Regions from separate parts of the Kitasatospora sp. NPDC094016 genome, predicted to be linked through region 2. Evidence: riboswitches for the same ligand, from Rfam matches in the RefSeq annotation. Region 2 holds a riboswitch; the other holds the start of a gene.

Region 1 (15,053 bases), on a different contig from region 2:
GTCGGCGGCGCCGCCGGGGGTGACGGCGGGCTGGCCCTGGATGTCGCGGGACTGGATCTGCGCGCCGTCGCCCTTGTAGTCGTCGTTGCGCAGCACGTCGAGCTTGGCGTAGACCGGCTTGCCGGTCTTGATCAGGGTGTCGGCGACCCACTTGGCCTGGTTGATCGGGATGGCGAAGCCGAGGCCGATGCTGCCGGCCCGGCCGTTGGCGGAGGCGTTGGACTGGATCGCCGAGTTGATGCCGATCACCGAGCCGCTGGAGTCGAGCAGCGGGCCGCCGGAGTTGCCGGGGTTGATGGAGGCGTCGGTCTGCAGCGCGTTCATGTAGGAGGACTGGCCGCCGGTCTCGTCGCCGGAGGCGACCGGGCGGTCCTTGGCGCTGACGATGCCGCTGGTGACGGTCGACTCCAGGCCGTACGGCGCACCGATCGCGACGGTGGCGTCACCGACGTTGACCTTGTCGGAGTCGGCCAGCGGAAGCGGGGCCAGCTTGCTCTTCGGCGGGTTGTCGATCTTGACCACGGCGACGTCGTAGCCCTCGGCGTGGCCCAGCACGGACGCGTTGTAGGACGTGCCGTCGGCGAACTTGACGGTCAGTTTGCCGCCGTTGAGGGTCGGCGCGACCACGTGGTTGTTGGTGAGGATGTGGCCCTCGGTGTCGAAGACGAAGCCGGTGCCGGTGCCGGACTCGCCGTTGCCCTGCGCCTTGATGGTGACGACGCTGGGCAGCGCCTTCTGCGCGATGCCGGCGATCGAACCGGGGGCGGGCTCGTTCTTCTGGGTGTTGCTGGCCTGGACGGTGGTGCTGCGGTGGTCGTCGGCGCTGTTGGTGCTGTCGTTGCGGTCCGCGACGGTCACGCCGAGCGCACCGCCGGCCACGCCGGCGACCAGCGCGACGGCGGCGATCAGGGCGACCAGGCCGCCGCCGCGCTTCTTGCGCGGGCCGCCGGGGCCGCCGGGGTAGTCGGCCGGGTAGCCGAGCGGTCCGGCCGGGCCGCCCGGGTAGCCCGCGCCGCCGCCGGCGTCGTGGGCGGCACCCCAGCCGCCGAGCGGCTGGCCGGCGCCGAACGGGTGGTGGCCGGGCGCGGGGTGCGCGGCGGGCGCGCCGGGGGCGGCCGGGGTGCCGTACGGGTCGTGCGGGCCGGCGGCGGGGACGCCGTGGGCCGGGGTGGCGTACGGGTTGGCGCCCGACGGCAGGGCCGGGCTCTCGGCGACGGGTGCGACGGGTGCGACGGGTGCCGCCGGCGCGGCCGGGACCGGCGGGGCGGGCGGCAGGACCGGCGGCGGCGCGTCGATGTAGCCGGCGGCGGCGTCGACCGGGGCGGCCGGCGCGTCGGCGACCGGCGCGGCCGGGGCCTGCGGGGCCTGCGGGGCCACCTCCGGCGCGGGGACCTTGGTGAAGGCCACGGTGGGCTGGTACCCCCCCTCGGCCGGAACACCATCGGCCGCGACGCCCTCCGTCGGCGCGGCCTCAGCCGGTGCGGCCTCGGCGGCCGGAGCGGCCCCGGGCTCGGGGACCCGGCCGAAGGCCAGTGTCGGCTGGTGCCCGCCCGAGGCGTGACCGTCGGAAGCGGGAACAGCCGCCGCCTGGCCGCCCGAGGGCTGCTCCCCCTGCGGCCCGGTGGGCCCAACCTCGCGCTCGGTGCTCACGAACGACCTCCATAGCTGACAGAACCAAGGACCATAGTTTTTCGTACTGCCGATTCGATTGCCGTAAGGACCCCTCTGAATAACTCATAAGAATCCTTAGCCGCCGCCGACAGCCGGGCCGCCGACCAGGCTGTCCTGCGCCGACGACTGGAGGCTCCCCCACCTCCGCCGGGCGTCCCGCGATGCGGGCCGCACACCCCGTGGCCTTGGCGTTCACCCCCGGGCCGGTTAGCCTGTCGCTCACAACTGACACGCGGGAGCTTGGACCAACCAGGCTGAGAGTGCGCTGGTCGACCGTACGCCACGGGATCGTGGGCGGACCGTCGAGGGGGCGCAGACCGCCGGAACCTGTCCGGGTAATGCCGGCGTAGGGAGTATCGGCCATGTCGCCTGCTTCGCCATCCTCTTCTTCGGACGCGCCCGCGTCCAAGGGTTTCCCGGAACCGTCCCCGGCCGCTGACGGCGGTGACAGCGGGCGCACCGGCCCCACCGGCACGGCGACCGCCGTCCTGGACCGCCCGGAGCGTACCGAGGCGCCGCTCGTGCTGGACACCGAGCCGCCGCGCACGCTGCGCTTCCGGGACCACTTCGCGCTCTGGATGAACCTGGGCGTCAGCCTGATCGGCTTCTCCACCGCCGCGACCGTGCTCGGCGCCAAGGGCAGCGAGCTGTCGCTGGCCGCCGCGGTGACCGCGATCGTGGCCGGCACCGTGGTCGGCACCGCGATGCTCGGCGTGGCCGCGCTGATCGGGGCCCGTACCGGCGCGCCCGCGATGGCGAACCTGCGCGGGCTGTTCGGCACCCGGCTGTCGTACGTCCCGACGGTGCTGAACATCGTCCAGTGCGTCGGCTGGGGCGTGTTCGAGCTGCTGACGATCGCGGCGGGCGCGCAGACCGTCGCCCACACCGACGGCTACCGCTGGCTGTTCGTGCTCCTGGCGGGAGCGCTGACCACCGCGCTGACCATCTGGCCGCTGGGCTCGATCGCGGTGCTGCGCCGCTTCGTGGCCGGTGCGGTCGCCGTCGCGATGGTGTACTTCACCGTCCAGCTGGGCCGCCAGGGGGTGCCCGACCCGGGCGCCGGCAACTGGCACGGCTTCCTGGGCGCCACCGACGCGATGATCGCGGTGTCGATCTCCTTCGTCCCGCTGGCCGCCGACTACACCCGGCACTCGCGCACCGCGCGCTCGGCGTTCTGGGGCAGCTTCTCCGGCTACACGATCGCCCAGGTCTGGTGCTACGTGCTCGGCCTGATGGCGCTGCTGCAGTCCGGCGGCGACCCGAACAGGATCTTCGACTCCTTCCTCGGCGTCTGGGCCGGCTGGCTGTTCCTGCTGGTGCTGGTGCTGCGCGAGACGGACCAGTCCTTCGCCAACGTGTACTCGACCGCGATGTCGGTGCAGAACCTGCTGCCGAAGGTGGACCGCCGGGTGCTGACCGGCGGGATCGGCCTGCTGATCACCGTGCTGGCGCTGCAGATCGACAAGTTCACCGACACCTACACCAACTTCCTCGGCCTGATCGGCTCGGTCTTCGTGCCGCTGCTGGCGGTGCTGGCGGTCGACTACTTCTTCGGCGCCGGCCGGTACGGCTGGAACCTCTCCGCCGACGCGCCCTCGCGCCGCCTGATGCTGCTGCCGTGGGTGCTGGGCTTCGCGGTCTACCAGTTCATCGCGCCGACCGCGGTGGCCGGCTGGTGGACGGACTTCTGGACCTCCGCCCAGGCCGCCCTGCACTTCACCCCGCAGGAGTGGACGTCCGCCTCGCTGTTCGCCTTCCTGGTGCCGGCCCTGGTCACCTGGGCTCTCACCCCGCTGACCCGCAGGGCGGCGCAGAGCTGACCGACCGGCACCGAAGACGGCCCCGCGGATTGGGGCCGTCTTCGCCTGCGCGTCACTTCCGCCGCCTATCGTGGGGCCCGTGACCAGCACAGACCCGTCCTCGACGGCGGCGCGCACCACGCCGCCCGTCCAGGTGATCGCCCACCGCGGTTCCTCGCACGCCCTGCCCGAGCACACCCTGGCGGCGTACCGGCGCGCGCTCGACGAGGGCGCGGACGCGGTCGAGTGCGACGTCCGGCTGACCGCCGACGGCGAGCTGGTCTGCGTGCACGACCGCCGGATCGGCCGGGTCTCCAACGGCCAGGGCACCGTCTCGGCGATGACGCTGGCCGAGCTGGAGGCGTACGACTTCGGCGCCTGGAAGACCGGCCGCCCCAGCACCGACCCCGAGCTGCGCGGCGTGCTGCGGCTGGAGCGGCTGCTGGAGCTGGTGGTGGACTGCGGCCGCCCGGTGGACCTGGCGATCGAGACCAAGCACCCGGTGCGCTACCGCGGCCGGGTGGAGACCGAGCTGCTGCGGACGCTCGAACGCTTCAAGATCGGCGCGAGCCGGGAGGGCGAGCGCCCCTCGGCCCGGATCATGAGCTTCTCCTCGGTGGGGCTGAACCGGGTGGCGGCCTCGGCGCCGGAGTACCGGCGGGTGTTCCTGTTCGAACGGACCCTGCCGCTGCTCGGCCGGCTGCGCCCGGGCTCCCCGCTGCCGGGCGGGGCGCGGATCGCCGGGCCCGGCATCGACCTGGTGCGGGCCCGCCCGCAGTTGGTGACGCGGCTGCGCGAGCTGGGGCACGAGGTGCACGTGTGGACCGTGGACGAACCGGCCGACGTGGAACTGTGCCTGGAGCTCGGGGTGTCCGCGATCATCACCAACCGGCCCGCCGAGGTCCTGGCGCAGCTCGGTCGGTGATCCGGCGTCGGTCCGCGGGGCCGCCGCAAATCCACCCGCAAAGCCCGGACACAACCTGATCGTTCTGGTCGGCAGTCAAACCTTCCGGGCGCGTTATTGCCGGAATTCATGCGCCGGTGCGACGCAGGGTGAGCACGGAATGACCTCAGGTCCACCCTCGGTCGCAATCGCTTGAAATGTCCTCGCGGGATCGTCCGGCGGTCGTTTCCGACGCATTACCAAGGGGCATCTCTCCCTCGGCATACGCTGAAGGAGGTCCGGGGGTGGCGTTGATGGTGGCGCGTGAAGTGCCGACTTCATCGACCATGGCAGTGCCGCACGGCCCAGCGAGTGTCGGGGTCGCACGGCGCCGACTGCGTCGAGATCTCGGCGACCGGCAGATACCGGAGCCGGTCATCGATGATGCCGTACTGATCCTTTCCGAACTGCTGAGCAACGCCTGTCGGTACGCCCGTCCGCTCGGCCCGCTGCGGGCCCTGGGGCGCGGCGCCCGGGCCGAGGTGGTGGACCAACTGCTGGTCGGCGTCCCCTCCGGGACGCACTGCGCCCCGGGCGGCCGGGAGCACGAGGAGCACGGGAGCGGAACGGACGGCGGCGTGCTGGTCCGCTGGCAGCTGCACGCCGACGGCGTGCTCACCCTGGAGGTCACCGACGGCGGCGCGACCACCCGGCCGCTGCCCGCAGGACCCTCGCTGACCTCGCGCGGCGGTCGCGGCCTGAACATCGTCGACCAGCTGGCCAGCGACTGGGGCGTGCGCGACGCGCCCGGCGAGGTGACGGTCTGGGCGGCGCTGCCCGCCCGGGCCCGGCACGCCCGGCGCACCGGTGGTGACGCCCGCAGCGCCTGAACCGACGCGCGCTCCTCACCCGTCCGCCCGGCGCGTGCCCGCGCGCCGGGGGAACGTCAGTAGGCTGCCCGGAGCAAAGGACCACCGTTCCCGGGAGAGCCGCACCATGGGCAAGAAGGCCGCCAAGAAGGCGCCGCAGCGTCAGTCCACCACCGCCGTCGCGGGCGAGGTCCCCGTGGTGGGGGCCCGCGAGAACTGCCCCTGCGGTTCGGGCCGCCGGTACAAGGCCTGCCACGGCCGGGAGGCCTCGCACGCGGTGCAGGAGCTGGTGCACCGCCCGTTCGAGGGCCTGTCGGGCGAGGCCGACTGGGTCGCGCTGCGCGAGCTGGTGCCCGCCGCCACGGTGCCGCTGACGCTGGCCGCCGGGGTGGCCGAGGGCGCCGTCGGCGAGGTCCCGTCGGTGACCCTGGCCACCGTGCTGCCGCTGGCCTGGCCGGCCCTGCGCCGCCAGGACGGCTCCATCCTGCTCGGCCTGCAGACCCAGTCCTCCTCCGGCGACCTCAGCCGCGACCTCGCGGACGCCCTGGAGCTGGCGCTGGCCACCGAGCCGGGCAACCCGGTGCCGTCCCGCCGGACCGAGGCGGGCGGACGCCGGCTGCAGGACCTGCTGGACGTCACCGCCGCGTTCACGCCGGCCGTGCACACCGGCTTCGAGTTCTGGCTGGAGGACGCCGAGACCGCGACCGGCGAGGTCGCCGCCTCCCTGGAGCGCGCCAACGCCTCGGCCATCCCGACCGAGAAGCTGGCGAGCGCCGACGCCGCCTACTGGTGCGGCACCCCCGACAAGAACCACCTGCGCTGGGTGATGACCGTGCCCGAGGAGCGGCTGCTGGACGCGCTGGCCCGGCTGAGCGCCGCCGACCAGTCCTCGCTCGGCCCGGACACCCGCCTGGTCGGCTCGTTCCGCGCGCACGGCCTGACCGTCCCGGTCTGGGACCTCCCGCTCGCCATGACCGCCGCCGACTGCGAGAAGCCGGCCGCCGAGTTCGCCGAGCGGCTGGCCTCGGTGCTCGCCGACGAGACCCCGCTGACCGCCGAGGAGCGGCGCGCCCGCGCGAACCTGGTGAACCGTCAGGTCACCTTGAACTAAAGCGCCCGGGATCCGGGTGATACGCGTCACATTGTCGCCATGAAGCCGCAATTTCCGGGCGGGCAGGGCGTCTTGGAAATTGGCGCGGGCGCGGATCCTTGTTACTGTCTAAAGAGTCCGGCCGCTGGTGCATCCCCCGTCGCCAGCGGCCGGATCTTTTGTTTTCCGCAGGGCCCCGACGAGCGGCCCCCGGGAACGGACCGGCGGATCAGTACGCCGAGCGACCGCTGTCCAACCGGACCGTCGCCTCCACCAACTCGCCCAGCAGCGGCCCGACCTGCGGCAGCCACACCCCGCCGTCGGCGTCCGGGCGCGGGGCCAGCACCCAGCGCACCCGGCCGGCCGCTCCGCCGGGCGGCAGCGGCAGGAAGCCGTCCACCCCGTGGTAGCGCAACGAGCCTGGCACCCAAGGGAGTTGAGCGAGCATCTCGCCGAGCGCGTCCAGCGAGTACGGGGCCACCAGCAACGCGTACCGGCCCGGCATCGCCAGCACCGGACCGAGCGGCAGCCGCAGCGCGCCCAGGTAGACCAGCGCCCGGGCGCCGGCCGCCGCCGGGAGGCTGACCGCCGAGACCACCGAACCGGTGGCGGCCAGCACCGGAGCGTCCGGGCTCTGCCGCTCCCACCACCAGCGCACCATCCGGGCGTCCGTGGTGGCGGCCAGCAGCGACGGGTCGTGCGGGTGCGCGCCCGGCACGACGCAGTCCTGGTCGCCGCAGGAGCACTGACCGCCGCGCAGGACGGCCCCCGGCACCACGGGCCAGCGGTGGTCGACGGCGGCCGTCAGGGCCGCGGCGAGCCGGGCAGGGCGCTGACGTGCGACGTCGTCCTGGACGGGGTGGTGGGGGGTGGCGGGCGGACACGGATCTTTCGGGTTCTCACGCATGGCGCTCGTTCCTTTCCCTGACCGCTCGGTTCGCTCCGGCCCGTCGGCACCGCCGGGACTCGTCACGCGGACCCGCGGTGGCACGGCCCCGAAGGCGCGAAGGGGGGCGGGCGGCATGGCGGGCGGCGCGGCGACGACGTGGATCACGGTGTGGAGCACGACATGAGAAGGGCCACGCACTGAAACAGCCCCTGGAACGAGAATCCCGTATGCGACCGGATGGACGCCGCCCGGGCGCGCTTGGTTCCACCGTACGAGTGAGAGACTTCCGGCCAGCCCGGGCCCCGGGCGGCGCGGGCATACGATCCGGACGGCCGCCGGGTCCGTCCCCTCCCTTCTGCCCGCTCCCGGTCCCCTCCATGCCTCCCGGCCGGACCGGCGCGCGGCCAGGCCGTACGCGCCCCCCGACCGGGTCTCGCGGATGTGGAACAGGCCACCGCGTCGTCCTGGATCTGGACATGCCCCAAATGGCCTGTGTAGAAGTGGTGGCATTGCTGTCGATCAATGACGAGTAGTAGCGAATCGAGGCGAAACGCGCCCTTTGGCCGTCATCGCTCCACACCGGCCGTACCTGGGGGTTCCGCATGGCACGTAGCACGTCAGGAGTGGCGGCATGACCGAGTCCCACCCGTCGTCGTCGACACCCTCCGAGCCGGGCGAGCCCGGCAGCGCCGGCGGGCTGACCGTCCTCGAGCCACCGGGCTTCCCCGGCCCCGCCGACGCGCAGGACGGCGCGGCGGACGTCCGCACGGCACCGGCCGCCGGGGTGCAGGACCGTTTGGCCGGACGACTGTCCGATTTCACCAGCCTGCACCGGCACACCGAACAGCTCGCCCGCGCCCGCGGCCTCGCCGACACCCTGGACACCGTCCTCGCCTCCGGCGCCGCCCTGCTCGGCGCCCGCCGCGGCGTCCTGGTCACCCGGATGCCCGGCGGCCGGCCCGGCCAGCCCGTCGGCCTCGGCCTCGACCGCGCCAGCCTCGGCGCGCTGGAGACCGTCCCGCCCGAGCAGAGCCTGCTCGCCAGGCTGCTGCGCGAACAGGACCGGCCCGAACGGCTGCACTCCCCCGACCTCGCCGAGGACCCGGCCACCGGCGCCCGGCTGCGCGAACTCGCCACCCAGCTCGGCCTCGGCGGCTGCTACGGCCTGCCGCTCGCCACCGAGGAGGACGGCCCGCTCGCCGCCGCCCTCTGGTTCTACGACGAGCCCGCCGAACCCACCGAGCGCCAGCGCGAGCTCGCCCACCGCTACGCCGGGATCGCCGCCCCGCTGCTCGCCAAACAGCTGGAGGCGGACAAGGTCCGGCGCACCACCGAGGCGCTGCGCCGCGGCCTGCTGCCCGACCGGCTCCCCCAGCCCGCCGGCCTGCGGCTGGCCGCCCGGATCCTCCCGGCCGGCCTGGACCGCTCCTGCGGCAGCGACTGGTACGACGCCATCCCGCTGCCGGACGGCACCGTCGGCCTCACCGTCGGCTCCGTCTCCGGCGACGGCCCCGGCGCGGGCCCCGGCTCCGCCCCCGGCGCGGCCGCCGCGATGGGCAGGATCCGGGCCGCGCTGCGCGCCTACGCCGTCCTGGAGGGCGAGGACCCGGTGTCCGTCCTCGGCGACCTGGAACTGCTGCTCAAGACCACCGAGCCGGCCCGCACCGCCACCGCCGTCTACGCCTGGGTGGAACCCGAGGAGCGCCGGATCACCCTGGCCGGCGCCGGCCACTGCCCGCCCGTCCTGGTCGGCCGGCACGGCGCCGAGTTCGTGGAGACCTCGCTCTCCGCCCCGCTCGGCATGCTGGCCTGCTGGGAGGCCCCCGGCGTCGAGCTCACCGCCGACCGCGGCGACACCCTGCTGCTCTACACCGAGGGGCTGGCCCGCCGCTGCGGCCCGACCCTGCACGCCGGCCAGGCCAACCTGCGCCGGGCCGCCGCCGACGCCCCGCGCGACGTGCGGATCGACCCGGACCGGCTCTGCGCCCACCTGCTGGCCGTCTGCCCCGACCCCGGCCCCGGACCGGCCACCGACGACCTGCTGCTGCTCGCGGCCCGCTTCGCATAGCCGCCCCGAACAGTCGTCCCGACCCCGAACGGGCGAGCGGCCGGGCGTCCGTACCATGGACGCACGGCCGCCCGCGCGTGTCGCGATCCGACACTCCCCCGAGGGGCGGCGGTACCACCCCAAGGAGGCGTTACACGTGACCGAGGACCGCACGCCCGCAGTGGCCGAGAACCCCGAAGCCGACGGCGGCGACGAGCCGCAGCAGTTCAAGGGCCGCAAGAACGGCCTGTACGGCGAGGTCTCCGACGAGCTGGCCGCCTCGATGAAGACCGGCTGGGCCGACACCGACCTGCACGGCCTCGTCCCGGTCGCCCAGGCCGCGTACGCGGCCGAGCGCCGCGCCCGGCTCTCCGCCGCCTACCCCGGCGAGCGGCTGGTCGTCCCGGCCGGCAACCTGCGGGTGCGCTCCAACGACACCGACTACAGCTTCCGCGCCTCCAGCGAGTACGTGCACCTCACCGGCGACCAGACCGAGGACGCCGTGCTCGTCGCCGAGCCCACCGGCGACGCCGGCCACGAGTTCGCCCTCTACCTGCTGCCCCGCTCCGACCGCGAGAACGGCGAGTTCTGGCTGGACGGCTACGGCGAGCTGTGGGTCGGCCGCCGCAACAGCCTGGGCGAGCAGGAGCAGCTGCTCGGCCTGCCGGCGCGTGACGTGCGCAAGGCCGCCGAGGAACTGGCCGGGCGCACCAAGGACTCCGCGGTGCCCACCCGGATCGTCCGCGGCTACGACGCCGGCCTGGAGGACACCCTGGCCGACGTGCTGGACGCCGACCGGGACGCCGAGTTCAAGGAGTTCCTGAGCGGCCTGCGGCTGGTCAAGGACGAGTGGGAGGTCGGCGAGCTGCGCGCCGCCTGCGACGCCACCGTCAAGGGCTTCACCGACGTGGTCCGCGAGCTCGGCCAGGCCGTCGCCACCTCCGAGCGCTGGATCGAGGGCACCTTCTGGCGCCGCGCCCGGGTCGAGGGCAACGACGTCGGCTACGGCACCATCGCCGCCGCCGGCCCGCACGCCACCACGCTGCACTGGGTCCGCAACGACGGCGACGTCCGCCCCGGCGAGCTGCTGCTGCTGGACGCCGGCGTGGAGACGCACACCCTCTACACCGCCGACGTCACCCGCACCCTGCCGATCGACGGCCGCTTCAACGACCTCCAGCGCAAGATCTACGACGCCGTGTACGACGCCCAGGAGGCCGGCATCGCCGCGGTGAAGCCCGGCGCCCGCTTCCGCGACTTCCACGACGCCTCGCAGCGCGTGCTCGCCGAGCGCCTGCTCGCCTGGGGCCTGCTGGACGCCTCGGCCTACGACGTCGACAAGGTCCTGGAGCTGGGCCTCCAGCGCCGGTGGACCCTGCACGGCACCGGCCACATGCTCGGCCTCGACGTCCACGACTGCGCCCACTCGCGCCGCGAGGAGCACGCCGACGCACTGCTGGTGCCCGGCATGGTCCTCACCGTCGAGCCCGGCCTGTACTTCCAGCAGGACGACCTGACCGTGCCGCAGGAGTACCGCGGCATCGGCGTCCGGATCGAGGACGACATCCTGGTCACCGCCGACGGCAACGAGAACCTCTCGGCCGGCCTGCCGCGCCGCGCCGACGAGGTCGAGGCCTGGATGGCCTCGCTGGCCTGAGCCACGCACCGAGGGCCCGGCCTCCCCGTGGTGGGGAGGCCGGGCCCCCGTGTCACTTGGTGACCTTGACGGAGATCTTCTTGTCGCCGAGCACGGTCAGCTTGCTTCCGTTGTACGGAAGCGTCACCTGCGCCGAGACCGGCATGTCCCCCGGGCCGTTCCCGGCGCCCAGGGTCAGCCGGTAGGTGACCTTCCTGGTCTGCCCCGGGGCCAGGGAGAAGAACGACGCCTGGTCCGCCACCGCGTAGCCCATGTCGCTGCCCGGCCCCATCGACACCGGCCTCCAGGTGTCGCCGTCCTGACGCTCCAGCTTGCCGTCGTTGGGCGCCTGCACGACCTGCACCGGCGGCGAACCCGGGTAGGGCTCCGTGACGACCAGTGGCTGCAACTGGCCGTAGGTGTTCTGGCTGGTGTTCCGGAAGGTCACCGAGAAGGTGACGACCGAGCTCCCCGCCGTCAGCTGCTGACCGGCCGCCAGGCCGTCGAAAGCGACCGTGATGTCGTTCCGGTTGGCCTCCGTGGGCGGCGTCTGGCGGCCGCTCAGGTCGAGGGTGTTGACGATCGTCATCAGTCCGGGCTGGTAGTCGGCCTTGAGGCCGATCGCCGAGACGGACACGAAGTCCTTCGGCAGGGCCCACATCTGGGCCGTGAAGGCGTCGCCGCCGCAGTTGATCTGCCACTGCGACTTGCGTGCCGCACGGCCTGCAACCGTGGGTGTGCTCTTGGTCGGGCCGACACTGTCGATCTGTCCGTTCCTGGTGAGCGTGGGGGAGTAGGCCCACGCCGGGCACCAGGGCTGCGGGGACCATCCGGTGTCGGAATCCAGGTAGGACGGCCCCGGCCAGACCTGCGGCTCCTGGTCCGTGACCGTCAGAAGCACGCCGTGCGGCAGGCAGTCCCCGGCCGAGGCGTCCTGCGGAGCACTCGGGCTCAGGATGCAGAGGCTGTTCGCGGACGGATCGGGATTGACGGCCCGCCAGCCTGGCGGGATCTTGAACCTGGCGCCCCGGAAGGGGTACGTCGTCCCGGCCGGCGCGGTGGTGGCCGGGGTGGTGGCGGGGGTGGTGGGCGGCGCCGTCGTCCGGGTGCCGGCCGACGTCGGGTCGGAGAGGGGGGCGACGGTCCCCGGGTCGGCGGCGGGGCTGCCGGTGTCCGGCGAGGTGGCCGTGGGGGTCGGGGCGGCGGTCGGCTCGGGGGACGGGCTCGGCGAGGTCGTCATGGTGGCGGCCGGTGGGGGGACGTCCTGCTTGGCCAGCGGGTCGCCGTGGAAGGTGAGCAGGCCGATCGCCAGCGAAGCGGCCAGCGCGAAGACCGGCACGGCGGTCAGGTAGACCGGGCGCAACCGCCGCACCCGGCCGCGCGGAGATCGCGCCGGGCGCAGGGTGCGCGCGGTGATCAGCGAGGCGCGGGCGTCCATCGCCTCGCGCAGCAGCCGTTCGGTCGCCGTCTCGGCCGGCCCGTCACCGTCTCGGCCTCCGCTCTCGCGGCCGGGGAGCTTGTCGGTCATCGAACCTTCTCCAGATGCTTTTCCAAGGCGTCCAGGGCCCGGCTGGCGGTGGACTTCACGGCACCCCGGGACAGCCCCAGGGTCTCGGCGATCTGCGCCTCCGACAGGTCGGACCAGTAGCGCAGCACCAGCACCTCGCGCTGGCGGGGGGTCAGCTCCTGCATGGCCGCGAGCACCCTCCGGTGCTCGTCGTTGAGCACCGCGTGGTCCTCCGCGGAGGCGGCGTCGGGCTCGTGCGGCGGGACGTACTCGCGGGCGGTCTTCCGGCGGCGCAGCATCGACCGGGCGCCGTTGACCACCGCGGTGCGCAGGTAGCCGAGCGCGTTGTCCAGGTCGTCCAGGTGCTCGCCGTACCGCTGGTAGAGCTGGGTGAAGGCCTCCTGGACGACGTCCTCGGCCAGGTCCTGGTGGTCGACCAGGAGGACGGCCATCCGCACCAGGCCCAGCCGGTGGGCGTGGTACAGGTCGGTCAGGGTGGGCCGGTCCTCCGCGGGCCTGCGCCCGCCGCGCAGCAGCCGGAAGCCGGAGCGGCGCTGTACCGACTGCTCGTCGCCCGGGCCGGCGGACACCTCGCCGGCCTCCTGCGCGCCGAACAGCACGGCGACCACTGCGCGAACGGAGAAACCGCGCCCCCTCGTCGGCCCGGCGATCGGCCCGATGGCCATGGACATGCGCGTTTCCGCTTTCCCCCGGGACGGTGGCGGCTCTCGCCGGACCGTCAGGACTCCTGATCAAGATCGTGATCGGGGAGATCCTGACAGCCACCCTCGGCCCGCCTCTCTCCGCCCCCGTACCAATGGACGTGTGACCGGGGTGGAGGTTGCAGGTGGATCCGAGGAAGATTCCCGGGCGGCCGAAACGGCTACACTCACCGCCATCCCGCCACCCGTCAGCAGGGGGTCCGCATGGCCGAGCAGCACGTCGAGGGCCCGGTCGACACCGGGCCGGGCCCGGTGCCCGTCGTCATCGGCCCCCGCCCGGAACCGGTGCACCACGTCGCGGTGTACGCCTTCGCGGGCATGGCGCCCTTCGAGCTCGGCGTGGTGGTGGAGGTGTTCGGCCTGGCCCGGCCCGAACTGGGCGGCCTGCTGGCAGCGCCCTGGTACGGGCTGAAGGTGTGCGCCGACCGGCCCGGGACGGCGCTGGACGCGGTGGGCGGGTTCGCGCTGACCGCCCGGCACGGGCTGGACGACCTGGCCGCGGCCGACACGGTGGTGGTCCCCGGGGTGCCGAACGCGTTCGGCGGCGCGGTCTCCCCCGGGCTGGTCGCCGCGCTGCGGACGGCACACGAGCGCGGCGCCCGGATCGTCTCGATCTGCTCGGGCGCCTTCGCGCTGGCCGCCGCCGGACTGCTGGACGGGCGGGAGGCGACCACCCACTGGCGGTACGCCGACCTGCTCCAGCAGCGCCACCCGGACGTGCGGGTCAACCCGGACGTGCTGTACGTCGACAACGGGAACGTGCTCACCAGCGCGGGCAGCGCCGCCGGGATCGACCTCTGCCTGCACCTGGTCCGCCGCGACCACGGCGCCAAGGTGGCCAACAGCGTGGCCCGCCGCTTCGTGGTGGCGCCGCACCGGGACGGCGGGCAGGCCCAGTTCATCGAGGCCGCCGTCCGCCCGGTCGACGAGGAGGACGACGGGGTCGCCCGCAGCATGCAGTGGGCGATGGGACACCTGGCGTCCCCGCTGACCATCTCGCTGCTGGCCCGCGCCGCCCGGATGTCGGACCGCTCGTACCTGCGGCACTTCACGGCCCGCAACGGCACCAGCCCGATGCGCTGGGTCGTCACCCAGCGCATCGCGGCCAGCCTGCCGTTGCTGGAGTCACCGGAGGGGACGGTGGAGGAGATCGCGGCGGCGGTCGGCTTCGAGAGCGCCGCGACCTTCCGCCACCACTTCGGCCGGGTGATGCGCACCTCCCCGACCGCCTACCGGCGCTCCTTCGGGCGCGGGGTCGCGTAGCCCCCTCGGCCACGCGGCCCGGCATCAGGCTGTTGTCATGCCTTCTCGTGCCGGTCCGCGTTGGCGAGGATGGCGTCGTGCAGCCACTGCGCCAGGCCCGGGGCGAGGTTCTCGTAGGTGGTGGTCCACCTCGGGTCCGAGACGTACAGCCCGGCCAGGCCGCGGTGGACGGTGAACGTGCAGTCGTAGAAGTTCCGGCGGATGTGCTGCCGGTGCGCCTCGGCGAGGTCCGCGGCGGCGGCGCCGTCGGCGGGTTCGCCGGCGGTGAGCGCCTCGACCAAGCGGGTGTTGAGGTCGGCCATCTCCGCCTGGATCCGCTGCCAGTCGGCCTTGTCGTAGCCGCCGGTGCGGCGCTGCGACTCGGCCCAGGCCGCGGTGTCGCCCCAGCGCTGCTCGGCCTCCTGCTCCCACTCCTCCTGGTAGCCCTCGCCGAAGATCTCGAACTTCTCCTCCGGGCTCAGCTGAATGCCCATTCTTCGTGCCTCCATGGCGTGTTCGACGGCTGTGGCGAGGTCCTGGAGGTGCCTGATCCGGTCGGTCAGAAGCCGGTGCTGCCGCCGGAGGTGCTCGCTCGGGCTGACCGAGTCGTCGTCCAGGATCGCCGCGATCTCTTCCAGGGGGAACCCGAGTTCGCGGTAGAAGAGGATCTGCTGCAATCGGTCGAGGTCGGCGTCCTG
Region 2 (15,053 bases):
CAGGGCGGTCAGCGCGGCCGCCCAGATCAGCGGCTTGCGGGGGAGGCGGCGCAGCAGGCTGGGCCGGCGCCCGCGCACCGGGGTCGGCTCGTCGTACGGGCGCGGCTCGACCAGCAGCTGGTCCAGCAGCTCCGCCGGCACGTCCAGCACGCTGGTGGGCTCCGGCGCCGCGGCGTCGACGGGCCCCGCCGGCTGCTGGATCACCGACGTCGGCTCGCTGGTCGGGTAGCGCGGGCTGGGCCGGGTGGAGGCCGGCGGCTCGGCGTCCAGCTCGGCCGGGGTGAGCGTGCGGCGGATCCGCTGGAGGGCGGCGAGCAGTTCGACCGCGTCGTACGGGCGGTCCTCGGCCGTCCGGGCGCAGGCGCCGGCCACTATGGCGTCCAGCCCGGGGCCGACGGCCGGGGCGATCAGCGAGGGGGCGGGGACGTCCTCGTGCAGGTGCTTGTACATCACCTGGACGGGGTTGTCGCCGGTGTGCGGGCGGCGGCCGGTGAGCATCTCGTAGAGCAGGATGCCGGCCGCGTAGACGTCGACCCGCTGGTCTGTGGGGGCGTCCGGGAGGATCTGTTCGGGGGCCAGGTAGGAGACGGTGCCGAGGACCGTGCCGCCGGTCGCGGTGCTGGTCGAGGTGGGCGCGCCGTCGGCGGTGCCGAGGACCCGGACCAGACCGAAGTCGGCGACCTTGACCAGCCCGTCCTCGGTGATCAGCACGTTCTCCGGCTTGACGTCCCGGTGCACCAGGCCGGCCCGGTGGGCGGCGCCGAGGGCGGCCAGCACCGGCTCCAGCACGTCCAGCGCGGCCCGCACGGACAGCGCGCCGCGGTCGCGCAGCAGGTCCCGCAGGGTGCGGCCGGGCACGTACTCCATGGCGAGGAAGACGTTCGCGCCGTCCGCGCCCTGGTCGAAGACGTTCACCACGTTCGGGTGGGAGAGCCGGGCGACGGCCTTGGCCTCGCGGATGAACCGGGCGGTGAAGCCGTCGTCCCCGGCCAGCGCGGGGTGCATCACCTTGAGGGCGACGACCCGGTCCAGCCGGGTGTCGGTGCCCTTGTAGACGGTGGACATCCCGCCGGTCGCGATGCGCTGCTCGACCCGGTACCGGCCGTCGAGCAGGGTACCGATCAAGGGGTCGTGCAATGCCATGTCCACCCGGAGAGTCTAGAGCTCCGGGTGTCGGCCGGGCCCGGAGGGCATCGCCTCCGGGCCCGGCTGTGCCCGGTTTGTGACACGGCACACGCGGGCGGGCGCCGGGCGTCCCGGCGTCAGAACGCCGGGTGCTCGCGGGTGTCCAGCTCCGCCCGGCCGGCCATCGCGGAGGAGGCCTCGGCGTGGAACCGGCGCGGGATGCGGCCGGCCCGGTGGGCGAACCGGCCCGCCTCGGCGGCGTGCCGCATCGCCTCGGCCATCAGCACCGGGTCCTGCGCCCTGGTCACCGCGGAGGCGAGCATCACCGCCGCGCAGCCCAGTTCCATCGCCAGCGCGACGTCCGAGGCGGTGCCGGCGCCCGCGTCCAGGATCACCGGGACGCCCGCGCCCTCCACGATCAGCTGGAAGTTGTGCGGGTTGCGGATGCCCAGGCCGGAGCCGATCGGAGAGCCCAGCGGCATGATCGCCGCGCAGCCGACGTCCTCCAGCTTGCGCGCCAGCACCGGGTCGTCGTTGGTGTACGGCAGCACCGTGAAGCCGTCGTCGACCAGGGTCTCGGCGGCGTCCAGCAGCTCGATCGGGTCCGGCAGGAGGGTCCGCTCGTCGGCGATCACCTCCAGCTTCACCCAGTCGGTGCCGAGCGCCTCGCGGGCCAGCCGGGCGGTCAGCACGGCCTCCCCGGCGGTGAAGCAGCCCGCCGTGTTGGGCAGCACCCGGATGCCGTTGCGGGTCAGCACGTCCAGGACGGAGCCCTGGGTGCCGGCGTCGACCCGGCGCATCGCCACGGTGGTCAGTTCGGTGCCGGAGGCCAGCAGCGCCCGTTCCAGGATCTCCAGGCTGGGTGCGCCGCCGGTGCCCATGATCAGCCGGGAGCCGAAGGACTCCCCGGCGATGGTCAACAGGTCGTCAGCCATGTCAGCCTCCCTGGACGGCGGTGAGGATCTCGATCCGGTCGCCCGCCGACAGTTCCGTGGCAGGCCACGAACTGCGCGGCACGACGGCCTCGTTGAGGGCGGCGGCGACGCCGCTGTGGGCGGCGCTGAGGGTGGCCACCACCTCCGCGAGGGTGGTCGTGGCGGACACCCGGCGGGGCTCGCCGTTGACGGTCAGCCCGATCTCGGCCGGTGCGGGCTGGGTCGGTGCGGCCTGGGCCGGTGCGGTCTGGGGTGGTGCGATCTCGGTCATGCGGAGGCCTTCGCGGTGGAGCGGTCGGGGGAGAACCGGGTGGGTGTGAACGGCTGTGCGAGCTCGGGGAGTTCGCCGGTCGCCAGGTACTCGGCGAGCAGGTCGGCGGTCACCGGGGTGAGCAGCACGCCGTTGCGGTAGTGGCCGGTGGCGGCGACCAGTCCGGGCAGCGCGGTCGGGCCCAGCAGCGGGGCGTTGTCCGGCGAGCCGGGCCGCAGCCCGGCCGAGGTCTCCAGCAGCGGGAGTTCGGTGATGCCCGGCACCAACTCGTGGGCGTCGCGCAGCAGTTCGTACACCCCGCCGGCGGTGACGGTGGTGTCGTAGCCCTGCTCCTCGGTGGTCGCGCCGATCACCAGCTCGCCGTTCTCCCGGGGCACCAGGTACAGGTGCTGTCCGCGCACCACCGCGCGCACGTTGCGGGACAGGAACGGCCGGTACGCCTCGGGGATCCGCAGCCGCAGGATCTGCCCCTTCACCGGGCGGACGGCCGGCAGCACGCCATCCGGCAGCCCGGGCAGCCGGTGGCTGTGCGGGCCGGCCGCGAGCACCACCTGGTCGGCCCGCGCGGTCTCGCCGGTGCCGAGCCGGGCGCCGACCGCGCGGCCGCCCTCGACCAGCAGCCCGACGGCCTCGGCCCGGTGGAGCACGACCCCGGCGAGCTCGCAGGCGGCCACCAGGGCGGTCAGCAGGCGGCGCGGATCCACCTGGTGGTCGTCCGCGACGTGCAGGCCGCCGCGCACGCCGGGGGCGAGCATCGGCTCCAACCTGCGGGCCTCCCGGCCGGTCAGCCAGGACGAGTCCAGGCCGAGCCGCTGGTGGAAGGCGTGCAGCTCGCGCAGTTCCTCGCGGTCGTCGGAGTCCAGCGCGACGGCGATCGTGCCGCACCGGCGGTACCCGGTGTCCAGGCCGCCGCTCGCCTCGGTGAGCTCGGCGGCGAAGTCCCCGTACCGCTGGTTGGAGGCCATGCCGAGGCGCAGCAGCGGCTCCTCCCCGTACTGCAGCTCGGTGACCGGGGCGAGCATCCCGGCCGCGACCCCGGCCGCCCCGCCGCCGGGGGAGGGGTCGACCACGACGATGTTCCTCAGCCCGCGCTGCGCGGCGCGCCAGGCGACGGCGAGGCCGATGACGCCCCCGCCGATCACCAGCACGTCGGCGTGGGTTTCCTCGGGCAAGCGTGACAAGGCTGCTCTTCTCCCTTCGCCGGAATGACCCGGATCAGGTTCGGACGGTCGCGGGCCGTGCCAGCCCGCCTCTCAGCCCGGTACGCCGGGCTCCCGTGATGGTGCCCCCACCATAACGCCGGGGGCGGGCCCGGCCGAAGGCCCGTACGCGGGGTGGACGGGCCGGTGGCCCCGGCAGGGCGCTGAGTACAGTGACGGGCGTGGCAGAGCTGAACGGAACGGATCGGGTGGTCGTCGTCGGGGCCGGGCTGGCCGGGGCGCAGTGCGCCCTGAAGCTGCGGCAGGGCGGTTGGCGGGGGCGGATCACGCTGGTCGGGGAGGAGCCGCACGCGCCGTACGACCGGCCGCCGCTCTCCAAGGACGTGCTGCTCGGCAAGGCCGACGCCACCACCCTGGACATCGACTTCCCGCACCTGGGCGTCGAACTGCTCACCGGCCGCCGCGCCACCGGCCTCACCCCCGGCGTGCTGCACACCGACGCCGGTGACCTCCGGTACGACGCCCTGGTGATCGCCACCGGCGCCACCCCGCGCGCCCTGCCCGGCGCCGAGCGCGCGCACCTGCTGCACACCCTGGACGACGCGCTGGCGCTGCGCGCCCTGCTGCGGCCCGGCCTGCGGCTGGTGCTGGTCGGCGCGGGCTGGATCGGCGCCGAGGTGTCCACCGCCGCCCGCGCGGCCGGCTGCGAGGTGACGGTGGTCGAGGCGGGCCCGGCGCCCGTCCCCGGCGCGCTGCCGGCCGAGGTCGGTTCGGCGATGGCCGCCTGGTACGCCGAGGCCGGCGTCGACCTGCGCTGCGGGGTCGGCGTGGCCGCCGTCGAGGAGGGCGCGGTGCTGCTGGCGGACGGCTCGCACCTGCCCGCCGACGAGGTCGTGGTCGGCGTCGGCGCCCGGCCCGCGACGGGCTGGCTGGCCGGTTCCGGCGTCGAGCTGGACGACACCGGCGCCGTTCTGGTCGACGAACGGCTGCGCACCGGCCTGCCCGGCGTCTTCGCGGCCGGGGACTGCGTCAGCTACCCGTCCGCCCGCTCCGGCGCCCGGCTGGCCGTCCAGCACTGGGACCACGCGTTGCAGTCCGGCGAGGCCGTGGCGGCCGCCGTCCTCGGCGCGGACGCGCCGCCGTACGACCCGGTGCCGTACTTCTGGTCGGAGCAGTTCGGGCGGATGGTCCAGTACGCCGGGCGGCACGCCGAGGGCGACGAACTGCTGTGGCGCGGCGGCCCGCAGGACGCCTCCTGGACGGTGCTCTGGCTGCGCGACGGGGTGCCGAGCGCGCTGCTGGCCGTCGACCGGCCGCGCGACCTGACCCAGGGCCGCCGGCTGATCGAGCGCGGTACCGCGCTGGACCGGGCCCGTGCGGCGGACCCCTCGGTGCCGCTGAAGTCGGCGGTCGCGGGGTAGCGGCTGGTGCGCGGGGGGCTGTGGAGGTGGCAGTCTGGTGGCGTGAGTGAGATTGAAAGCAAGATCGAAGCCCTGGTTTCCGAGTGGATGTACCTGCCCGACATCTCGGAGCAGTGGGGGGTGCGTGTCACCGAGGTGCGCGACCTGGTCCGCAGCGGCGGGCTGATCGCCGTCCGGCGGGGCCCCAACAAGTCGCTGCAGGTCCCTGCGGCGTTCATCGACGGCCAGGGGCTGGTCAAGCACCTGTCCGGCACCCTGACCGTGCTGCGCGACTGCGGGTACAACGACGTGGAGATCCTGGAGTGGCTCTTCACCGAGGACCCGTCGCTGCCCGGCAGCCCGATCCAGGCGCTGCAGGAGAACCGCGGCACCGAGGTCAAGCGGCGCGCCCAGGCGATGCTGATCTGATGGCGGCGGACGCACCGCGCCGGCGGCTGGCCGACGCCCGGCTGTACCTGTGCACCGACGCCCGCCGGGAGCAGGGCGACCTCGCCCAGTTCCTGGACGCGGCGCTGGCGGGCGGGGTGGACATCGTCCAGCTCCGCGACAAGGGCCTGGAGGCCAAGCAGGAACTGGAGGCCCTGGAGGTCTTCGCGGACGCCTGCCGCCGCCACGGCAAGCTGCTGGCCGTCAACGACCGCGCCGACGTCGCGCACGCGGTCCGGCCGGACGTGCTGCACCTCGGGCAGGACGACCTGCCGGTGCCGGCCGCCCGGGCGATCCTCGGCGACGAGGTGCTGATCGGCCGGTCCTGCCACGCCGAGTCCGAGGTGGACGCGGCGCTCGCCGAGCCCGGCGTGGACTACTTCTGCACCGGCCCGGTCTGGCCGACCCCGACCAAGCCGGGCCGCCCGGCGCCGGGCCTCGGCCTGGTCTCGTACGCGGCGAAGCAGAGCACCGACCGGCCGTGGTTCGCCATCGGCGGCATCGACCTCGGCAACCTCGACGAGGTGCTGGCCGCGGGCGCCCGCCGGGTCGTCGTGGTCCGTGCGATCACGGCCGCCGACGACCCGCAGGCCGCCGCCGCCGAGCTCGCCCGGCGGGTGCGCTCGGCCTGACGGCCCCGGGGGCCGTCACCGTCCTCCGTACCTGCGGATCCCCCTGGGGGCGGATCTCAGTACTTGCGGACGGTGGCGGCCTCGGCCAGGGCCAGCAGCACCGTGCGGGCCTGCTCGTCGGCCAGCGGCGCCGCCTCCAGCGCGGCCAGGCACTGCCGCATCAGCTCGTCGATCCGGCGCTCCACCCGCTCGGGCGCGCCGCTGCGGGCCACCAGGTCGCGCAGCCCGGTGACCTCCTCGGGCGCCAGGTCCGGCGCGCCGAGCCGCTCGTCCAGGTGCCGGGCGTCGGCGGCCGGCAGGCCCCGCATCGCGTGCGCCACCAACAGGGTGCGCTTGCCCTCGCGCAGGTCGTCCCCGGCCGGCTTGCCGGTGACCGCGGGGTCGCCGAAGACACCGAGCAGGTCGTCCCGCAGCTGGAAGGCCTCGCCCAGCGGCAGCCCGAACGCCCCCAGCGCCGCCACCTGCTCCGGGCCGGCCCCGGCCAGCAGCGCGCCGACCTGGAGGGGCCGCTCGATCGTGTACTTCGCCGACTTGTAGTGCAGCACCGTCTGCGCCCGGTCGAGCGCGCCCTCGTCGGCGGAGTCGCCGGCCACCGGCTCCAGGACGTCCAGGTACTGGCCGACCATGACCTCGGTGCGCATCAGGTCGAACACCGGCTTGGCGGCCAGCACGGCGGCGGGCTCCAGGCCCGAGCGCAGGAACAGCTCGTCGCACCAGATCAGCAGCAGGTCGCCGAGCAGCACCGCCGCCGAGGCGCCGTACTGCTCGCGGTCGCCGCGCCAGCCGTTCGCCCGGTGCAGTGCCTCGAAGCGGCGGTGGATCGAGGGCAGGCCGCGGCGGGTGTCGCTGCGGTCCATCAGGTCGTCGTGCACCAGGGCGCTCGCCTGGAGCAGTTCCAGCGCGGCCGCCGCGTTCGCGATGCCCTCGCCGCCGGCCGGGCCGCCGGCGGCGCGCCAGCCCCAGTAGCAGAAGGCCGGGCGCAGCCGCTTGCCGCCGTCCAGCAGGAAGTCGCGCAGGGCGTCGGCGGCGGGCACGAGCTGCGGGGAGATCTTGTCCAGCAGGGCGGACTGGCCGTCCATGAACGCGGCGAGGGCGGCGTTGACGCGCGCGCGGACGTCCTCCACGTCTATGGGGTTGGCCGGCCGGTTGCTGGACGAGGTCACGATGAGGCTCCGCTGGTTCGCTGGGGTGCAGCAAGCGTAGCGGGGTGGCCGGGAACGGATGTGCGAGCGGGCGTGTGCGCGGGCGTGCGGGCACACCGGGCGCGGGCCCCGAACGCCGGTCGGAATTCGTCGGACCTCCGGACGGAGTATCGTCCACCGCTTGTCTCAATCCGTGGTACCGAGTTGTCCGGCCCCTTCGAACGCCCGATAACCTGCCAGCATGGCACTCGGCATCGCTTCCACCAGACCGGACCGCGCACTGACGGTCCGCGAACTCCTGGCAGCCGGAAAGCGGTCCTTCTCCTTCGAGTTCATGCCCCCGCGCACCGAGGTCGGCGAGCAGCGACTCTGGGACGCCATCCGCCGGCTCGAACCGCTGGACCCGAACTTCGTCTGCATGACGTACGGCGCCGGCGGCTCCTCGCGCGAGCGCACCGTCAACATGGTCGGCCGGATCGCCACCGAGACCACGCTGACCCCGGTCGCCCACCTGACCGCCGTCGACCACTCGATCGCCGAACTGCGCAACATCATCGGCCAGTACGCCGACCAGGGCGTGCGCAACGTCCTCGCCGTCCGGGGGGACCCGCCCGGCGACCCGATGGGCGAATGGGTCAAGCACCCCGACGGCGTCACGTACGCGTACGAGCTGGTCGAGCTGATCAAGGGCATCGGCGACTTCTGCGTCGGCGTCGCCGCCTCGCCGAACATGCACCCGCGCTCCACCGGCTGGGACGAGGACATCCGGCACTTCGTCGGCAAGGTCCGGGCGGGCGCCGACTACGCGATCACCCAGATGTTCTTCGAGGTCGACGACTACCTGCGGCTGCGCGACCGGGTCACCGCCGCCGGCTGCGAGACGCCGATCATCCCGGAGATCATGCCGGTCACCAACGCCAAGCAGCTGGAGCGCTTCCCCCAGCTGAGCGGCTCCGCCTTCCCCGCCGACCTGGAGGCCCGGCTGCGGGCCGCCGTCGACGACCCGGCGGCGCTGCGCGCGATCGGCATGGAACACGCCACCGCGATGGCCGAACGCCTCCTCGCCGAGGGCGCGCCCGGCCTGCACTTCATCACGCTCAACCACTCCACGGCGACGCTGGAGATCTACCAGAACCTCGGCCTGCACCAGCGCCACGCGTAGGCCCCGCCGGGGCCCCGCTCCGGGCCGATCGGGGCCCGCGGGCCCGGCCGTTCACGAGCCCGTCACCGCCCCGACGGTGCCGGGCTCGGTCGTGTGCGCCCCGGCCGCGACCGGCGGGAACGCGATGCGGTACCCCGGCCGTTGAACCGGTACAGTCGCCGCACACGCGCGGCGAGCGCGGGCACGCGACTGGAGGTAGCGGGCGGATGGGCATCGGATACCTGCTGCTGTACGTCGCGTTGGCGGTGGTGGCGCTCTGGCTGGTCGCCGAGGTCCTGCTGCAGAACCGGGCGCCGCTGCACTGGCGGGCCCTCGCGCTGGTCGGCTTCCTCGCAGTGGCCGCCGGCATGGTGCTCGGCTCCGTCCCGGTGATCGGCGCCGGCGCCGCCCTCTTCGCGGCCGGCCAGACCTTCGTCACCCTCTCCGTCAAGCGCGGCTACCGGGCCGGCTGGTCGCTGCGCAAGGCCGACGGCTCGCTGCCCGGCCCGCTCGCCAAGGTGCCCCTGCTCGGCGCCCTCACCGGCGGCGCGGCCGCCGTGGCCGCGGTCGAGGCCACCGAGAAGCGGATCGGTGAGGTCAGCGCCGTCGAGGAGGCCCCGGTCGCGGCCCCCGCCCCGGTGGCCGAGGACGTCCCCGAGGTCGAGCAGACGGCCGCCTTCGAGATGCAGGAACTCGCCCAGGACGGCGTCTACGCGCCCGCCTACTACGAGCAGCAGCAGGCGCAGGCGCCGCACGACCCCTACGCCGAGGCCTACCAGTCCGGCTACGACAGCGCCGCCCAGCCGCAGCCGGCCTACGAGCAGCAGCAGTGGCAGAGCCAGCAGCAGCCCGCCTTCGCCTACGACCAGGGCTACGGGGCCTACCCCCAGCAGTCCGACCCGTACAACGGCTACCCGCAGCAGGACCAGTACCAGTCCTACCCGCAGCAGCAGCCCGGCTGGGAGCAGCACCCCCAGCAGCAGTGGCAGACGCCGCAGCAGCACCCCGAGCAGCACCTGGAGCAGCACCCCGGCCAGCAGCCGGGCCAGCACCACCCGGGCATCCCGCAGCAGCAGTCCTACGACCACACCTACGGCTACCAGCAGCAGAACACCTGGCCCCAGGGCTGAGTTCCGGCGCCAGGGCCGCTACGCCGGGCCGATCAGGTCGGCGGCGACGCAGGCGGACATGCCGGCCCGGGCCAGTCCGCCGCCGGGGTGGGCCGCCCCGCCGATCAGGTAGAGGCCGGGGACGGGCGACTCGTTGGCGGGCTGGAGCCATCCGCCGCCGTCTCCGGCGAGCGCGGGGCGGGGGACCGACCCGCCGAGGGCGCCGGTCTCCCGGCGGGTGTCGTCCGGGGTCCGCACGACCCGCCACAGCACCCGTTCGCGCAGGCCCAGGCCGGCGGCGTCGGCGTGCGCCAGCAGCTGGTCCGCGTAGCGCTCGGCGACCCCGGGCGCCGTCCAGTCGACGTCGCCCTGGGCGGGGACGGTCGCGGTCAGCACCACGCTCTCGTGCGCGTCGTCGGGGCGCAGCGAGGGATCGTCCGGGCGCAGCACCTGGAGGGTGGGGCGCTCGCAGGGCGGGGCCGAGAGGGTCAGGGCGTTCTGCTCGGCCGCCGGGTCGGCGGCGTGCACCACCGTCCGGTGCGGGGTGCCGGCCGGCCGGGCGCCGCGCAGCGCGAGCAGCACGCTGAACCGGCCGGGCACCTCGAACGGCTCCCAGTGGTCGGGTCCGAGCTCCGGCCACCGGGCGAGGCCGTCACGGAACAGCGCCCTGGTGTCCATCGAGGAGACCACCAGGTCCGCGTCGATCCGCCCGTCCGGGGTGTCGACGCCGCGGGCCCGGCCGTCCTCGACCAGCACCTCGGTGACCGGGGTGTCGAAGCGGAACTCCACCTTGCGCAGCTCGCAGCGCCGGTGCACCGCGTCCGCCAGGGCCCGCAGGCCGCCCCGGACGTACCAGACGCCGAAGGACTGCTCCATGTACGGCAGCACGGTGGCCCCGGCGGGGGCGGACCCGGGGAGCAGGCCGAAGCGCAGGGCGTGCTCCGCCAGCAGGGCGGTGAGGCCGGGGTGGCCGCCGAGTTCGCGGGCGGCGACGTCGGCGAGGGTCCACGGGCGGGGCCGGCCGAGCCGGGCGAGCAGGCCGCGCCGGGGCGGGACGGGGTAGGGGTCGGTGTGCAGCGGCGACCGGTCGGCCGGGAGCGGCTCCTCCAGGAGCGGGCGGCGGGTGGCCTCCCAGACCGTCCGGCCGTGGTTCATGACCGCGCTCCAGCGGGCGCCCGAGCCGGCGCCGAAGGCGGCGTCCAGGGACTGGCTGACGCCGCCGCGGGAGGCGTTGGGCAGGCTGACGGCGGTGCCGTCCGGGAACAGGTGCCGGCTCTCCGGGTCCACCGGGGCGAGGTCGACGAGCTGCTCCAGCGGCTCCTTGCCGGTCTTCAGCGCGAGGTCGCGGTAGACGGCCGGGAGGGTCAGCAGGCCGGGGCCGGTGTCGAAGGCGAAGCCCTCGCGCTCGTACCGGCCGACCATGCCCCCGTACGTGCCGCCGGCCTCGCAGACCGTCACCCGGTGTCCGAGGGTGGCCAGCCTGGAGGCCGCCGCGAGCCCGCTCATTCCTGCGCCGATGATGACGATCCGTGCCATGGCACCTGATCCTAGGCCGTGACCTGGGCCGGGCCCGGCGGGCGTCCTCCTCAGGGCCTCGGGACGTACGGCCGGTCCGCCTCCTGCTCGCGGGCGGCGGACCGGGCGTCGCGGGCGGCGCGGCGTTCGCGGCGGCGGGCCCGGAAGGCGCGGATCCGGTTGACCGCGAACCAGACCAGCAGCAGGCCGACGGCGAGCAGGACGGCGGCGATCGAGGCGGCCAGCCAGGGGTGGAAGATCGCCAGGGAGACCAGCCCGGCCACCGACAGGTCCTCCGCCATGCTGACCGCGATGTTGCTGACCGGTTCGGGCGAGGTGTTGACCGCCATCCGCAGCGAGGCCTTGACCAGGTGGCTGACCAGCGCCGTGGTGCCGCCCATCGCGCCCGCCGCGACCTCGCCGAGCGAGCCCGGGTCGGTGCTCGCGATCAGCGCGCCGACGGTGGCGCCCGCGATCGGCCGGATCACGGTGTGCACGGAGTCCCAGAGGCTGTCGACGAACGGGATCTTGTCGGCCACCGCCTCCAGCAGGAACAGGACGGCGGCCGCGACCAGCACGTCGGTGCGCTCCAGGGCGGGCGGCACCGAGTCCGCGCCGCCGAAGCGGCCCAGCAGTCCGAGCAGCAGCACCACCGCGTAGGCGTTGATGCCGCTGGCGAGTCCGCTGGTGAAGATCAGCGGCACGATCGTCATGGCTTCCCCCTCCTCATCGCTTTCCCCCTCCTTCTCGTGGCCGTGGCCGGTCCGCCCGGCCACGGCCGTACCGTACCCGGACGTGCCGGGTCGGCCCGCCGGTTCCGGCCACGCCCGGGTCCGGGGCCGACGGATCTGAGTACGCGTACTCAGATCCGGGGTTGAGTACGTCAGCGGATGGCCCGCCGACCTGCCGGGACGGGAGAGTGGTGGCACCGGGACGGCGGCGCGTCGGGCGCCCCGCCCCGGGTGGCGGATCCGTCCGCCCAGCCGGCAGATGAGGGGTCGGCGGGGCGGCGGCGGAGGTCCGCCGCGGGAGCCGGTCAACGGGCCTCGCACCGCCGACACGGGGCGGCGGAGCGGGCCGGGGGGAGACCGGCCACCGGAAGGGAGAGCTGGCCACCGCCGCCTGTGGGGAACGGCGGAACGGCGGCGTACGGCGGCGGCACAGGACCTGGGGGGACAGGCCGGTGCCCGCCGCCGCTCACCCGTTCCGGGCCGCGTTGTCAGTGGTCCCGTTCACGATGGAGGGGCACGGACCGCCCGGTCCGCGCGCTGCCTCGGAACGGGGGAGACCATGACCATCAGCCGTCCTGAGCCCGTCACCGCCCGCCTCCACTGCGCCGCCCCGCCGTCCTCCCCGGGCGGGCGCCCGGGTGGCGGGGACGTCCACCCCGTGCTGCGCCGGACGGCCGCGCCGCCGGCCGCCCTCGACCTGCTCGCCGACGCCCACCGCACGCTCGCCCGGGCCCGCGTCCTGGAGGACCCGCTGGAGCGGTACGCCACCGCCCACCTGGCCGCGCTGCGCACGGTGGCGGCCGTGCTCGCGGTGCGCGGGCGGCCGGAGAAGAGCCCGCGCCGGCGCAAGGCCATCCGCAGCGCCTGGGAGGTGCTGCCCGAGATGGCCCCCGAGCTGGCCGAGTGGGCGCTCTACTACGCCGCCGGCGCCCGCCGCCGGGCGGCCGCCGAGGCCGGGATCAGGGGCGCCGCCTCGGCCCGTGACGCCGACGACCTGGTCCGCAACTCCGCCCTGTTCCTGCGCCTGGTCGAGCGCCTGCTCGGCCTGCGCCCGACCCCGCCGGCCCCGCGGCTGCCGCTGGACGGCGACGACCCGCCGGGGGTGACGGGCCCCGCCACCCGCCCGGTCTAAGGTGGAGGCATCCTGATCGATCTGCATGTGCCGAGGAGCCCCGCCTTGTACCCGACGCGTCCCCGCAGTGCCCTGCGTACCGCCGTGGTGTGGGAGGTGGTGCGGGCCGCCCTGGAGAAGCGGGCGGCCGAGCTGGACCAGCCGGTCCTCGACGTGGTCGACACCGGCGGCGGCACCGGCAACTTCGCCGTACCGGTGGCCAAGCTCGGCCACCGGGTCACCGTGGTCGACCCCAGCCCGGACGCGCTGTTCGCGCTGGAGCGCCGGGCCGCCGAGGCCGGGGTGACGGACCTGGTCCGGGCCGTCCAGGGCGACACCCAGACGCTGCCCGAGCTGGTCGCCCCCGGCACCGTGGACGCGGTGCTCTGCCACGGCGTGCTGGAGGTCGTGGACGACCCGGCGGAGGCGCTCGGCAGCCTGGCCGGCACCCTGCGCCGGGGCGGCCTGGTCAGCCTGCTGGCCGCCAACCGCAACGGTGCCGTGCTGGCCCGGGCGCTGGCCGGCCACTTCACCGAGGCCCGTACGGTGCTGTCCGCGACCGACGGCCGCTGGGGCGAGCAGGACCCGATGCCGCGCCGCTTCACCGGCGAGGAGCTGGGCCGGCTGGCCGAGGGCGCGGGCCTGCGGGTGGAGTCGGTGCACGGCGTCCGGGTCTTCGCCGACCTCGTCCCCGGGGTCCTGGTGGACGCCGAGCCGGGCGCGATGGAGGCGCTGCTGAAGCTGGAGGAGGCCGCCGCCGAGCAGCCCGCGTTCCACGCCGTGGCGACCCAGCTGCACCTGCTGGCCACCCTGGCCTGAGCGAGCGAGGGACCGTCCGCCGCCGTAGGGTTCGCCCACCGTGCGGCGGCGGTTCGCCTTCCGGACGCCCCCCGGCCTCGTCCGGGTGGTCCCGAACCTGCCCAGGTCCGGACCGATTCCACCCGTTCGGGCACTTGTCCGCGTCTCGTGGCGTTGAGCCGGGTGCGGCCGTGCCCGGTCGAAGTGGCCCGTCCCACGCGGCGCAGACCACTCCGTAACGGGGCCACGGACCGTATGATCTGGGTAAAGCCGGAAAGCATGACAGCCGGATGCGTGGGGCATATGGACGACACGGGCCGGGTCCCCCCGCACAGGCGTCCGACCGTGTGCCCCGAAGGCTGATTGGACTTTGCCTCCCCGACCGGGGTGGCGGACCGGTCGCACCCGCGACCGACGAGTAGGAGGACTCCGTGCCGCTCTCGGAGCACGAGCAGCGACTGCTCGACCAGATGGAGCGAGCGCTGTATGCCGAAGATCCCAAATTCGCGACGGCGCTTGAGGGAACCGGGCTGCGCACCTACACCCGTCGGCGGGTGTACCTGGCCGTTGCCGGCTTCGTGGTGGGCATCGGCCTGCTGATGGGCGGCATGGTCGTCCCCGACCAGATCTGGGTCAGCGTCGTGGGCTTCCTGGTGATGCTCGGGTGCGCGGTGTTCGCCGTGACCGGTTGGCGCCGCGGCCCCGCCGGCCAGGGCTCCGGCCCCCGGCCGGCCGCCGCGCCCCGCCGCAAGGCCGGGATGATGGACCGGGTGGAACAGCGCTGGCAGCGTCGTCGGGACGAGCAGGCCGGCGGTTTCTGAGCCGCGTACACGCTGGACGAACGCCGGGGCGGGCAGTCGATCGACTGCCCGCCCCGGCGTTCTCGTATCCGCTCGACGGCCCGTTCGCCCGGGCCCCGCTCAGGACTCCCTGGAGGCCTGCTCGGACTCCGGCTCGCGCTTGCGCCGGGAGACCACCCGCCGCACCGGGCCGGTGACCGCGGCGGCCACCCGGCCGGCCCCGGTGCCGACGGCCTCCCGGGCCGCCCGCAGGGCGTCGGAGATCCGCCACCACAGCTGGGCCGAGGACGGCGGCAGCAGCACCGCCCTGGTCCGCCCGGCCCGGCTGGCGGTGGCCCGCAGGCCCTGCCGGGCGGTCCGGACGTCGGCCGACAGCGGGGCGGTGGTGACCTGGCCGGCCGGGGCGTAGAGCACCCGTTCGGTGGCCAGTGCCAGCCGCCCGGCGGCGGCCGCCGAGTCCGCGTCCAGCTTGGCCTTCTCGGTGATCCGCCGGGCGGCCGAGCGCGGGGTGCGTGACTCGTCCGGGGGAATTCCGAGGTCCCAGGCGGAGTCGATCAGCTCGTCCCAGGCGGCCAGCACCTGGGCGTCGGTGAGCCCGGCCGCCGGGCCGCCGCCCGGCCCGCGCCGACCGCCGGAGCCGAGCCGGCGCCGGCGCAGCGCCGACCGCCAGAGCATCGGCACCAGCAGCAGCGCGATCACCAGCACCACCACGGCGGCACTGCCCAGGACCTGCCCG

Evidence for each region. A riboswitch is a leader RNA that binds a small molecule or an ion and turns the genes downstream of it on or off. The one in region 2 is predicted to bind thiamine pyrophosphate.
Region 1: another riboswitch for thiamine pyrophosphate. It lies ahead of ABT015_RS03960 (purine-cytosine permease family protein); the one in region 2 lies ahead of thiO (glycine oxidase ThiO).

What each region holds. Positions count from the first base shown of each region.
Region 1 covers NZ_JBEOUK010000003.1:95,699-110,751, forward strand. The annotation lists gene ABT015_RS03955 (S1C family serine protease) at 1-1,650, opposite strand, end outside; TPP riboswitch at 1,894-2,041, shown strand; gene ABT015_RS03960 (purine-cytosine permease family protein) at 2,034-3,491, shown strand; gene ABT015_RS03965 (glycerophosphodiester phosphodiesterase family protein) at 3,571-4,395, shown strand; gene ABT015_RS03970 (ATP-binding protein) at 4,701-5,243, shown strand; gene ABT015_RS03975 (DUF5926 family protein) at 5,350-6,333, shown strand; gene ABT015_RS03980 (bifunctional DNA primase/polymerase) at 6,542-7,219, opposite strand; gene ABT015_RS03985 (PP2C family protein-serine/threonine phosphatase) at 7,833-9,269, shown strand; gene ABT015_RS03990 (aminopeptidase P family protein) at 9,406-10,905, shown strand; gene ABT015_RS03995 (hypothetical protein) at 10,958-12,412, opposite strand; gene ABT015_RS04000 (RNA polymerase sigma factor) at 12,409-13,083, opposite strand; gene ABT015_RS04005 (helix-turn-helix domain-containing protein) at 13,399-14,376, shown strand; gene ABT015_RS04010 (MerR family transcriptional regulator) at 14,412-15,053, opposite strand, start outside.
Region 2 covers NZ_JBEOUK010000041.1:51,569-66,621, reverse strand. The annotation lists gene pknB (Stk1 family PASTA domain-containing Ser/Thr kinase) at 1-1,149, opposite strand, end outside; gene ABT015_RS29510 (thiazole synthase) at 1,263-2,060, opposite strand; gene thiS (sulfur carrier protein ThiS) at 2,062-2,331, opposite strand; gene thiO (glycine oxidase ThiO) at 2,328-3,503, opposite strand; TPP riboswitch at 3,507-3,619, opposite strand; gene ABT015_RS29495 (NAD(P)/FAD-dependent oxidoreductase) at 3,704-4,912, shown strand; gene ABT015_RS29490 (Rv2175c family DNA-binding protein) at 4,955-5,320, shown strand; gene thiE (thiamine phosphate synthase) at 5,320-5,970, shown strand; gene ABT015_RS29480 (polyprenyl synthetase family protein) at 6,027-7,133, opposite strand; gene metF (methylenetetrahydrofolate reductase [NAD(P)H]) at 7,354-8,274, shown strand; gene ABT015_RS29470 (hypothetical protein) at 8,481-9,383, shown strand; gene ABT015_RS29465 (phytoene desaturase family protein) at 9,402-10,898, opposite strand; gene ABT015_RS29460 (DUF4126 domain-containing protein) at 10,949-11,590, opposite strand; gene ABT015_RS29455 (SAV_6107 family HEPN domain-containing protein) at 12,174-12,740, shown strand; gene ABT015_RS29450 (methyltransferase domain-containing protein) at 12,786-13,538, shown strand; gene ABT015_RS29445 (SCO2097 family morphological protein) at 13,949-14,338, shown strand; gene ABT015_RS29440 (transglutaminase TgpA family protein) at 14,438-15,053, opposite strand, start outside.